DNA from 3 places in the Hyphomicrobium sp. MC1 genome. Region 3 is predicted to be linked to each of the others. Evidence: predicted binding sites of a transcription regulator. Region 3 holds the regulator's gene; each other region holds the start of a gene.
The links. Region 3 encodes LexA, which represses DNA repair genes until DNA is damaged. Its sites were predicted from a motif close to TGTTCNNNNTGTGTTCNG; they were not measured.
Positions count from the first base shown of each region.

Region 1: the regulator LexA is predicted to act here: its motif matches at 1,678-1,695, upstream of HYPMC_RS18475 (ImuA family protein).
Region 2: the regulator LexA is predicted to act here: its motif matches at 1,868-1,885, upstream of HYPMC_RS09290 (single-stranded DNA-binding protein).

Region 1 is NC_015717.1:3,837,187-3,840,461, reverse strand. Features, by position in the region: gene HYPMC_RS18480 (EAL domain-containing protein) at 1-1,606, shown strand, start outside; gene HYPMC_RS18475 (ImuA family protein) at 1,725-2,372, shown strand; gene HYPMC_RS18470 (DNA polymerase Y family protein) at 2,296-3,275, shown strand, end outside.
Region 2 is NC_015717.1:1,913,521-1,916,795, forward strand. Features, by position in the region: gene HYPMC_RS09270 (hypothetical protein) at 1-138, opposite strand, end outside; gene HYPMC_RS09275 (hypothetical protein) at 204-470, opposite strand; gene HYPMC_RS09280 (hypothetical protein) at 731-982, opposite strand; gene HYPMC_RS09285 (hypothetical protein) at 982-1,218, opposite strand; gene HYPMC_RS24195 (hypothetical protein) at 1,221-1,370, opposite strand; gene HYPMC_RS09290 (single-stranded DNA-binding protein) at 1,381-1,797, opposite strand; gene HYPMC_RS09295 (YfjI family protein) at 1,940-3,275, opposite strand, start outside.
Region 3 is NC_015717.1:2,715,315-2,718,589, forward strand. Features, by position in the region: gene HYPMC_RS24265 (hypothetical protein) at 559-696, opposite strand; gene lexA (transcriptional repressor LexA) at 1,149-1,892, shown strand; gene HYPMC_RS13205 (ComEC/Rec2 family competence protein) at 1,951-3,275, opposite strand, start outside.

The DNA of each region.
Region 1 (3,275 bases), 1.1 Mb from region 3:
AAATCTCATCATCTGCAACCGGCGCTATGCCGAGCTTTACGGTCTGAAGCCCGAGCTGACCGTCGCGGGCACGCCCCTTCGATCGATATTGCGGGAGCGCCGCAAGAACGGCCGTTTCTCGAAATTCCAGGAAATGGCTTTGGTCGATCATATCGAGTCGGCCACCGGTCGCGATCCAATCTATCGGATCGAAGAACTGACCGATGGCCAGGTCATCGCTATTTCCCATCAGCCGATGCGCGACGGCGGCTCCATCGCAATTCATGAAGACATCACCGAGCGGCGCAAGATGGACGCGAAAATCGCCCATATGGCACATCATGATGCTCTGACCGACCTTCCCAACAGAGTGCGGTTCCACGAGGCTATGGAAATGGCGCTTAAAGGTGCCGAGCACGATCACACCGTCTCAATTCTTTGTCTCGACCTCGACAACTTCAAGACGGTCAACGATACGCTTGGGCATCCCGTCGGGGACGCCTTGCTTCAGGCTGTAGCGGATCGGCTGCGCGCTTGCGTCAGGAAACATGACATCATCGCGCGTCTCGGTGGCGATGAGTTTGCGATTGTGCAGATCGATGCCGATCAGCCTGTTGGCGTCACCGTCTTGGCGCAGCGCATTATTGCCGAATTGAGCGCGCCGTTCGAAGTGTTGGGACATCAGGTCGCCGTCGGCGTCAGCATCGGCATCGCAATGGCCCCGTTAGACGGGGACACTGTGGAGCAGCTGATGAAGAACGCCGATATGGCGCTCTATCGCGCCAAAGAAGAGGGCCGCGGCATCTATCACTTCTTCGAGCCCGGTATGGACGCCAAGCTGCAGGAACGTCGCGCGCTCGAAATTGATCTGCGCAGGGCAATCGATAGTAACGAGCTCGAACTCTATTACCAGCCGCTGATTTCTCTCGACACGAACGAAGTCAGCGGCTTCGAAGCGCTCGTGCGCTGGCAACACCCGACGCGCGGAATGGTTTCTCCGGTGGAATTCATTCCGCTCGCCGAAGAGATCGGTTTGATCGGCGTCATCGGCAACTGGGTGCTGGGCCAAGCCTGCGCAGATGCGATGAAATGGCCATCAGACGTCAAGGTCGCTGTCAATCTTTCGCCGCTGCAGTTCAAGAACAATGCGCTCGTTCTTCAGGTTGTCGGCGCGCTGGCGAAATCAGGCCTGCCTGGGCATCGCCTCGAACTTGAAATCACCGAGACGGTTCTGCTGCGCGATACGGATGCAACGGTTGCGATGCTGAATGAACTGCGCGCCCTCGGCGTCCGCATCTCTATGGACGATTTCGGCACGGGCTATTCGAGCCTTGGTTATCTGCGGAAGTTTCCGTTCGACAAGATCAAGATCGATCGGTCGTTCATTCAGGATCTTGAGGCCAATCCGGATTCCATCGCCATCGTGCGCGCCGTTGCAAGCATCGGCCATGCGCTCGGCATGGCGACGACGGCGGAGGGTGTCGAAACGGAAGCGGAACTGCTTCAGCTTCGCCATGAGGGCTGCACCGAGGTGCAGGGCTATCTCTTCAGCGAGCCACGGCCGGCGGATGAGATTCTGTCTCTGATGGCGCACCGGACACCGAAGCTGGAGAAAGAGGCTGTCTGAACGGCATCTCTCGCGAGATCGCCGCCTTGTCGACTGCAAAAGCAGGACTGGACAGGGCGGCTATCCTGCTGTAGAACAAAAAGAGAACAATTATGTCTGAGGCTCTTTCTCTTTTGCCATGCTGCCGCTCTCGATTTGCGCCCCCTCAGCTCCTGTCATTCTTCGCGAAGTCGTCGCCGGGCCGGGGCATGCTGCTGCGGCTGTCGGCTTCGGCCTGATGCTGGCGACCCAGACGAAGGCAGCAGCGCCGCGCGATGCCATGTTGTTGTGGGTGCGCGAGGCAGCGGCAATCGCGGAAACCGGAGACGCCTATGGTCCGGGCTTGGCCGCACTTGGCCTGTCGCCCGAGCGCTGCATCGTTATGGAAGCGCGTTCTCCAGTTGACGGGTTGCGCGCCGCTCTCGAAGGCGCGCGTTGCAGTGCGCTGCACGCCGTCATCCTGGAGACGGTGACTCCGATCGACCTTACGGCCAGCCGACGATTGAAGCTTGCTGCGGAGAAGTCGGGAGTCGAGATCGTGCTCATTCGGCACGGTGGCCGCGTCGCCCCCAATGCCGCGCAAATCCGCTGGCGCGTGCAGGGTGCACCTCAGATGAAGCCGAACGGCCCGCGGCGGGCAGCCTTCGACGTGTTCGTGCTGAAAAGCTCGTCAGGTCTCGATGAGAGAAGCTGTATCGTGGAGTGGGATCATGAGCGGCGATGTTTCGCGCAGACGGTATCTATGCCTCTGGATGCCGTTCCTGTCGTCGGATCGTTGGCAGCGTGACAACGGCGGCGGCGCACCTCTGCCGCTGGTCTTCGTTGCCAAAGTCAAGGGCGTCTCGCAATTGGCCGCCGTCGATTCCCGGGCTCTAGCCGTCGGCCTGCGAGCCGGAATAACGCTCGCCGACGCGCGGGCGCGGATGCCGCGATTGCGCGCCATTGAGGCCGATCCCTCAGCCGATACCGCTTTCGTTGCGCATCTTGCCGATCTGGCACTGGCTTTTACGCCGTCGGTCACCTTGGATCTGCCGGACGGTCTGGCACTCGATATCACGGGATGCAGCCATCTCTTCGCAGGCGAGACGATGCTTGCCGCGCGCCTGCAGAAGGTTTTGCACACGGCCGGCATCTCAGTCGCGAAACTTGCCGTCGCTCCGACGCCTGATATGGCGCGCGCACTGGCGCGCTTCTCTGCCGTCAATCCATGCTTTGTCGAGGACGCTAGGCTTGTGCGGACACTTCCTGTCGCGGCACTCGAATGCGCGGAAGAAGACGCAACCGCCTTGAGGCGCGCCGGGCTGAGGACTGTCGCCGAGATCGCCGACCGGCCATCGCTGCTGTTCACCGCCCGTTTTTCGTCGGCTTTCACGGCCAAACTCGCCCGCGTGCTCGGAGAGGAAGACAGGCGCATCGCGCCTCGCCGCCAGCCTGCGCCTTACAGGGCCGAGCAGCGCTGTGCCGAGCCGGTGGCGAGCCATGAGGTGATCGCCAATATGCTTGCCGATCTGGCTGCGTCTGTCTGCGATCAATTGGCAGCGCGAAGCGTCGGCGGCCGCATCTTTACGGGAACTTTTTTTCGGGCTGACGGCGCTATCCGCCGCATCCGCGTCGAGACCAGCCGCCCGACACGCGATCCTGAAGTGATCTTGCGCCTCTACCGCGACCGTCTCGATGGCCTCGCCGACCC
Region 2 (3,275 bases), 800 kb from region 3:
AGCGAGGTTGATCGTGAATTCACCGCGCCGTTGCGGATCACGGAGTGCATCCGGGGCATGGCCGGCAGCTTTCCATTGCTCAACCATCAAGTTGTGAAGCTCGACAATCTCGGCATCCGAGAGGATCTGACCGTGCATCCATGCCCCCGACTACAATTCTGCAAATCATTCTACGCGAACGCGACGGACGAAGCGGTAACGCGTTACACTGACGATGCTCCGTCGATGATCGCGCCCCTGACGAACCGTTCCAAGGCGTCGCGAACTGCGGCCCTGTCATCGGCAAGCTCCGGGCAAAGGAGGCCGAGTTCGACAAGCAAATCCTCCGTCTCGGCCGCCGGCAATTGCAGGGTTACGCAAAACTCACCCGCGTCTATGCGGCGTCGATGTCGGGTCACGCGTTCGCGGCTCTGCGATCGGCGGGTGTCTTCGGGCAGTGAGATCGCGGTTGTGACGAGGTCATTTGCCATCGGTTTTCCCCCGAAGGTACGCGCCTGGTACGCAGATGCGTGCGCTGCGTACTGAATTTTGATTTCGGCTCGTCTTTGGATTTTTCAAAAGGAGAAAATCTCTTTTAAATTTCGTGGCTTGGCCGTTTGATTTCACGTCGCCGTTTGATTTATTTTTCATAGGCGGGAAAAAAATCTGCGAATGTTTGGGACGCGGGTGCGAAACGTAATAACTTCGTATAGCATACATTATACGAAGTTATACGATGTGATGCGGGTCCTTAATTCGTTCGATCTTCGGGCGGGAGATCAGAGTCATCACAGAGGCCGTAGCGACGCGCGACAGCCAGAAAGATCTGGTCTCCCGTTTTCTCGTCGCAATTGATGCCGCCGTGCTTGTTCAATTCGAGCCTGATTTCGCGCGCGATCGTCTTGATCAAATGAGGCCGTGCACCCATTTCGACGGCGGCAATCTCGAAGTCCTCGTCGGCAAATTCTGTCATCTGGCCATCAGGCAGAATAAAAGCGCCCATCAGTGTACCGCCTTTTCGGGTTTGTCCGTCTCGTTCTCGATCTCAACGATGGCCTCGCCAATCTTGTCGATCTCGGATCGGTCCGGAAACCGGCCGAACTTTTGGATGAAGAGCCCAACCCCCTGCATCAGCATGTCCTGCATTCGCCCGACGCATTCGGCTCGCTCCAACAGAAGCGCCCTAATTTCTTCCTTCACGGCCGCGATGATCTTTTCGCTTCGTTCGTCGAGTGCCACGGTCAATGCCTCCGAGCGGTGGGGTTTGCGATGCCGAAATAATCGCTGATGGCCGCAGCCAGGAGCAGGGCTTCCGCTTCATCGGGCGGTCTGCCGAAGTGCTCATAAAAAGCTTGGAGGGCTCGCCGTGTCGTGAGTTCGATTGTGGTCATGTGATGCCCCCTAAAACGGAATGATGTCATTGAGAGCAGCGGGCGCCTGCGGCGCCGGCCGGCCATCATTTGCCGACGCCTGGTGATCAGGCTTTTGCTTCGCAGGTTTGTTCCGACCGATTACTGACGTGCCGACCGGCTCAGCCTTAGACGCTGCCACGCTGAGGCCAGAGCGCTCCTCGTTCGAAGCCGTGCGCCAGCGGTCCAGTCGAATGCTGCCTTCGACATAGAGCTTCGAGCCCTTGTCGATCGAGGATGCAAGGCGCTCGGCAAGCTCACCGAAAAGCGCACAGCGGACGAACTGAGCAGTCTCACCATCACCTACTGCCAGGCGGACGGAGGTCCAGGGCTTGCCGGCGGCACTTGTCTTTAGCTCCGATCGCTCCATTACCCGGCCGATGAATGCGCATTCAATGTTTCCGTTCATCTGACGGTCCTTCCTATGAGACGCGCACAATTCATGTTCTGAGAGAGCTGCATGCTACAGTTGCTACAACTGCTATCGTTGTGTTCCAGAGCGGCTGGCTGTAGCGGGAGTAGCGGGTGTAGCATGGGGGTCTGCAAAAAACTCATGTCCGGATCTCCCACACCTTCCGGCGTGTCTTACCCTTGATCTCCCGCGGTCCTTCGATAGATCGGAGATGCCGGTGCTGTTCCAGGATGGAGATAATCCGACCCGCCTTTGTGGTGTCGCGAATTGCGTTCGGACCGTGCTGCACAAGGTCCGTAACGCTGATGTATCTTTCCCCGGCCGCTTTCCATTTATCGCGCATCCATTGGCTGATTTGATCTGCCTCGACTAACTCGGCATTGACGCTCGCTGCGTTGCGCAGCCGCAGAGCTGTTTGTGCGTAATAGGTGGCGAGGTCGAAGCCGCGCTCCATCGTCTCCCGGTCGATTTCACGCGCATTCAGATCAGCGTAGACGGTGAGGATGCCGGCAAGCCGTGTGGCATGTTCCAAAAGCTTGTTAGCGAGCCCCGCGATTGGTCTCAAATCCCCGTCTGGACCGACACGACGCTCGATCTCATTTGCGAACGTGATCCAGAGTTGACGCGCATCAGGACTTAGGACGAGAGCACGAGGCGCCAACTCGTTGCGCGTTCCTGGTCGAAGGTTGGGGGGTGCTTTCAAAAGCTCGGTGAGCCTTTGATAGTAATCATCGAGCGCCGAATTGTGCCCGACATCGCGCTCACGCCAAAGACGTTGACCTTGCGTCGAATCTGGAGCGGCCGGAAGAAACCTCCAAATTAGCCCTTGGTCGCTCAGCGTCCGATCATTGTAGAACTGCATGCCGGCATCGGGCTGGATCTGCAGATGTAAGGAGAGACGCCTGCCTTCGCCAAACGTCGCGCCCTCAAGTGCTCGTGTCCGAGAAAACGTTCCATCATCCCATATTAAGGACATCGTGGCGCCAGTGCTGAGCTTGGCTTCATCCTTGAGAGCATGACCACCAGTGAAGACGCCTCCCTCAGTGGCGAAGACACCAATAGACGGCTGTCCATCTATGAGAAGTTTAGTCATTCCTTCGATCGTTATGTCGCTTACGATCAGGAACGGCTGAAGAGGCATAGGCGGCTCAGGCCCTAGCGCCGCGATCGCTTTTTCCTTCGCGGGATAATCCAGCTTTTTGTCGTTTGAGATTTGTCGAGTTTGAGCCTCCCACGCTTTGCGCTTTGCGATGCAAGGCCCGAGTTCTTCACGATACGTCTCGACTAACTCCCGTTGGCGCTGCTTGGTCGGTTGAGTGGCGAAGTTGTCGATTGTTGTTTTGCGCTCCCCAGACTCCGCGATGCCGATGAGGAAGACGGAGATAGGCTTTTCCTGGCCAGTCGGGAGAAGCACGTTGACATGCGCCTGACCTGCATGAGCAGCGGCGGCAATTACAGCATTTGCCGCTAACGCG
Region 3 (3,275 bases):
TCGGACGGGGCAGCCTGACCCGGCGCGTCACGCGCGCTTCCGGACAAGGCGAACGGCCGGTCCGCACGGGGTGAGAAACCCGTGTGCGGAGCATCCCGCTTCATTAAGTGACCGTGCTCGCGACCCTGTTCTCAGGCTGTCACGGAGCGGATCGGTTCCGAGACTTCAAATGCCACGACCCAGCCGCGGAACCCGTCCGCTTCGTGCTTTATATTTGGTGCAACCGACTCTGCTCCGCAGAGCCGGCCGGTTGCACACGCCCGGAGCTTCTTCCTTCGCGACGCGCCGGGCGGCCGGCGCGCCGTAGGCGTGTCGTCCGGCGCAATCAAAAAGCGGAGCCGGCCGTTGGCGCATGCCCGGATCTTTGTTCATCGCGACGCGCCGGGCGGCCGGCGCGCCGAAAAAATCCGCGCATGGCGGCCGGCTACCCGCAGGGGAGTCGCCATGCGCAAATCAAAAGCTGTCGTTCCGGCGCAATCAAAAAGGAGAGCCAGCCACGATGCGCACATCGGGAGCGTCGTGCATTAAAGCGTCAGAGGAGTTGCGCAAATCTGGACATCAATGCCCGCGCCAGGAGCCGTGCACGCCCGGAACGAAATGACGGCTCATGTTGCCGCCGGTGATGGCGTCGGTCACAAGCGTCCCGATGACGGTGACGATGACCCCAATGATGATTTGAGAAAACAAACCTCGCATTGTTCGCACGATGCTCCACCTCAACGGCAAAAGTATGAAACGCCCGGGTCGATAAACAGACATGCGAGGTCTTTCCGTCGGCTCTTTGTTTGCTGGCGACTCCCCTGCGGGGGAGCATGCCGGAGCATTGTGGGTGCCGGCGACTCTGCTTCGCAGAGCCCGCCGCCAGCACATGCTTGGCTCTTCGTTCTGAAGTCGAGCGAAGGAAGATGCACCACGTATGCGCATCCGGCCGGCTCGCCGCGGGCGAGTCGGATGCGCCAACGAAACTGTGCTTTCAGAGCCGCATGCGCTGGTTCGTGTTGATTATTGACTTGCATGGGTTGCAGAACGAGACGAGAACGGTTAGGGTACATACACGATTTGTACTGTAAATGAGCGGGCGGTCTTTCGGTGGTCAGCGTCTCAGCCCGCCGCGCTTGCCAGCCAGGAAAGGCTTGAGACGAACCGCTATGCTCACCGAAAAGCAGAAAGACCTCCTCCTCTTCATCCATGCGCGCATGCAGGAGCGCGGCGTGCCGCCATCTTTCGACGAGATGAAGGATGCGCTGGATCTCAGGTCGAAGTCCGGCATTCATCGGCTGATCACCGCTCTGGTGGAACGCGGGTTCATCCGCCGCCTGCCGCACCGGGCGCGGGCTATCGAGGTCATCAAGCTGCCGGACAACCAGGTTGGCTTGCCGTCCGCGGCACCGGGTGCCAACGCGGCCGCGGCACCGCAGCGGGGCTTCCAGCCAAGCGTGATCGAAGGCTCCGGGCCGCCGAAGACGAATGTGGCCACGCCGCCGCCGCCGTCGCACGTCATCGACGCGCGGACGGTGTCGATCCCGGTCATGGGCCGCATCGCCGCCGGTACGCCGATCAGCGCCATTCAGAACCACACGCACGACATTGCGGTGCCACCCGACATCCTGACCAACGGCGAACACTTTGCGCTGGAGGTCAAAGGCGATTCGATGATCGAGGCGGGCATCCATGACGGCGATACCGTCATCATCCGCCGCTGCAATACGGCGGAGAACGGCGATATCATCGTGGCGCTGGTCGAGGGCGAGGAAGCGACGCTGAAACGGCTGCGCAAGAAGGGCTCGACGATTGCGCTCGAAGCCGCGAACCCCGAATTCAAAACGCGGATCTTTGGGCCGGATCAGATCGACATTCAGGGGCGCCTCGTCGGCTTGATGCGGCGGTATTGAGGGGCAGTTCGCCGCCATGCGTCGACGGAGCTAGAGCGACGCGGGGCAGCGTCGATGGCTAACGCCCGCTCTCGGCGTCCGGCTCAGTGATATCTTCCGTTTCGAGTTCCGCCCCCTCCCCCGGATCGACGTCGGCTGAGGTGCGTGTTTGGGGTTCTGCTTCGGCGGTCCGGGCAGGTTCGGCAGCCGGGGCACCCGCCGGGGACGGGGTCTGCAGAATACGGGGTTTCGGCAGCGCTGCCTGCTTTCGCTCCGGCATCTCGCTCCAAGGTCGTTCGCCGCGATGAGCCGCGACCGTTTCGAGACGGATTTTGGGTTCCGGACTGTCGTCGCTGCGGTCGACATAAAGGGCGTAAGCGCCATTGCGCCAGCGATCGAAAACATCGACGACCGTTCGCGGCACGGCGCAATTGCCGGGCTTGGGCGTATCGAGCACAAGCACGTCGGCGTTGAGGCAATCGTCGGTCACGGCGGCGGGATGGCGCGCGACCGCGACGGTCGCGCCTTTGACATGCGCGATGCAGCCGATCGCATCGCAAGTAAAGCCTTTGCCGATCTTGGCATCGCGCGCCGTTCGGGAATCGCCGTCGTATTCGAGCCAGCGGTCGAGATCGTATTTCGTGCCCTTGCCCGGCATGGCGTCGAGCTTGCCCGAGTCATCGCGCACGGCGACAAGCAGACCTTTCTGTCCGATCAGAACGTCAGGGCGCGGCATCCAAGGCGAAACAAGCAGCCCGGCGCCGACAAGCGCAACGCCGAGAAGCCTGATCCGCGTCTGCCAAAGCAAAAACCAGACGCCGCCCGTAAGCATCAGCACGAAAGCCAGTTCGGGGATCGCTGGAATATGTCCGACTGCACCAGGCAACGCGCCGACTTCGTTCGCACACCACGTCATGCCTTCGATGCCCCAGCCCATCGGCTTCAGGCCGAGCCATTCGAGGCCGAACGGCATCAGCACCATCGCGACGAGCGCCGCCGGCATGACGATCAGGTTGCAGATCGGAATGGCGATCATGTTCGCGAGCACGGCATATTGCTGGCTCTGGTGAAAATTATAGGCGGCAAACGGCGCGACCGCGACGCTTGCGATCAGAGTCGAGGCGATGATCTCACCGAAGAAGACGATGACGCGCATGATGGGATGCGGCTTCTGCTCGCGATTGAACAGGCTGCTCAAAAATTCGTGCGAGGCGATCAGCGCCGTCACAGCGGCAAACGACATCTGAAAGCCTGCATCGAGCAGGCTTTCGGGATAGGCCAACAGAATTAGGAACGCCGCGAGCGCAACGTTGCGCAACGCAAGCGCAGGGCGATCAATCAGCATGGCGCCGAAGATGATGAAGATCATCAGCGCCGAGCGCACGGTTGCGAACTGGCCTCCCG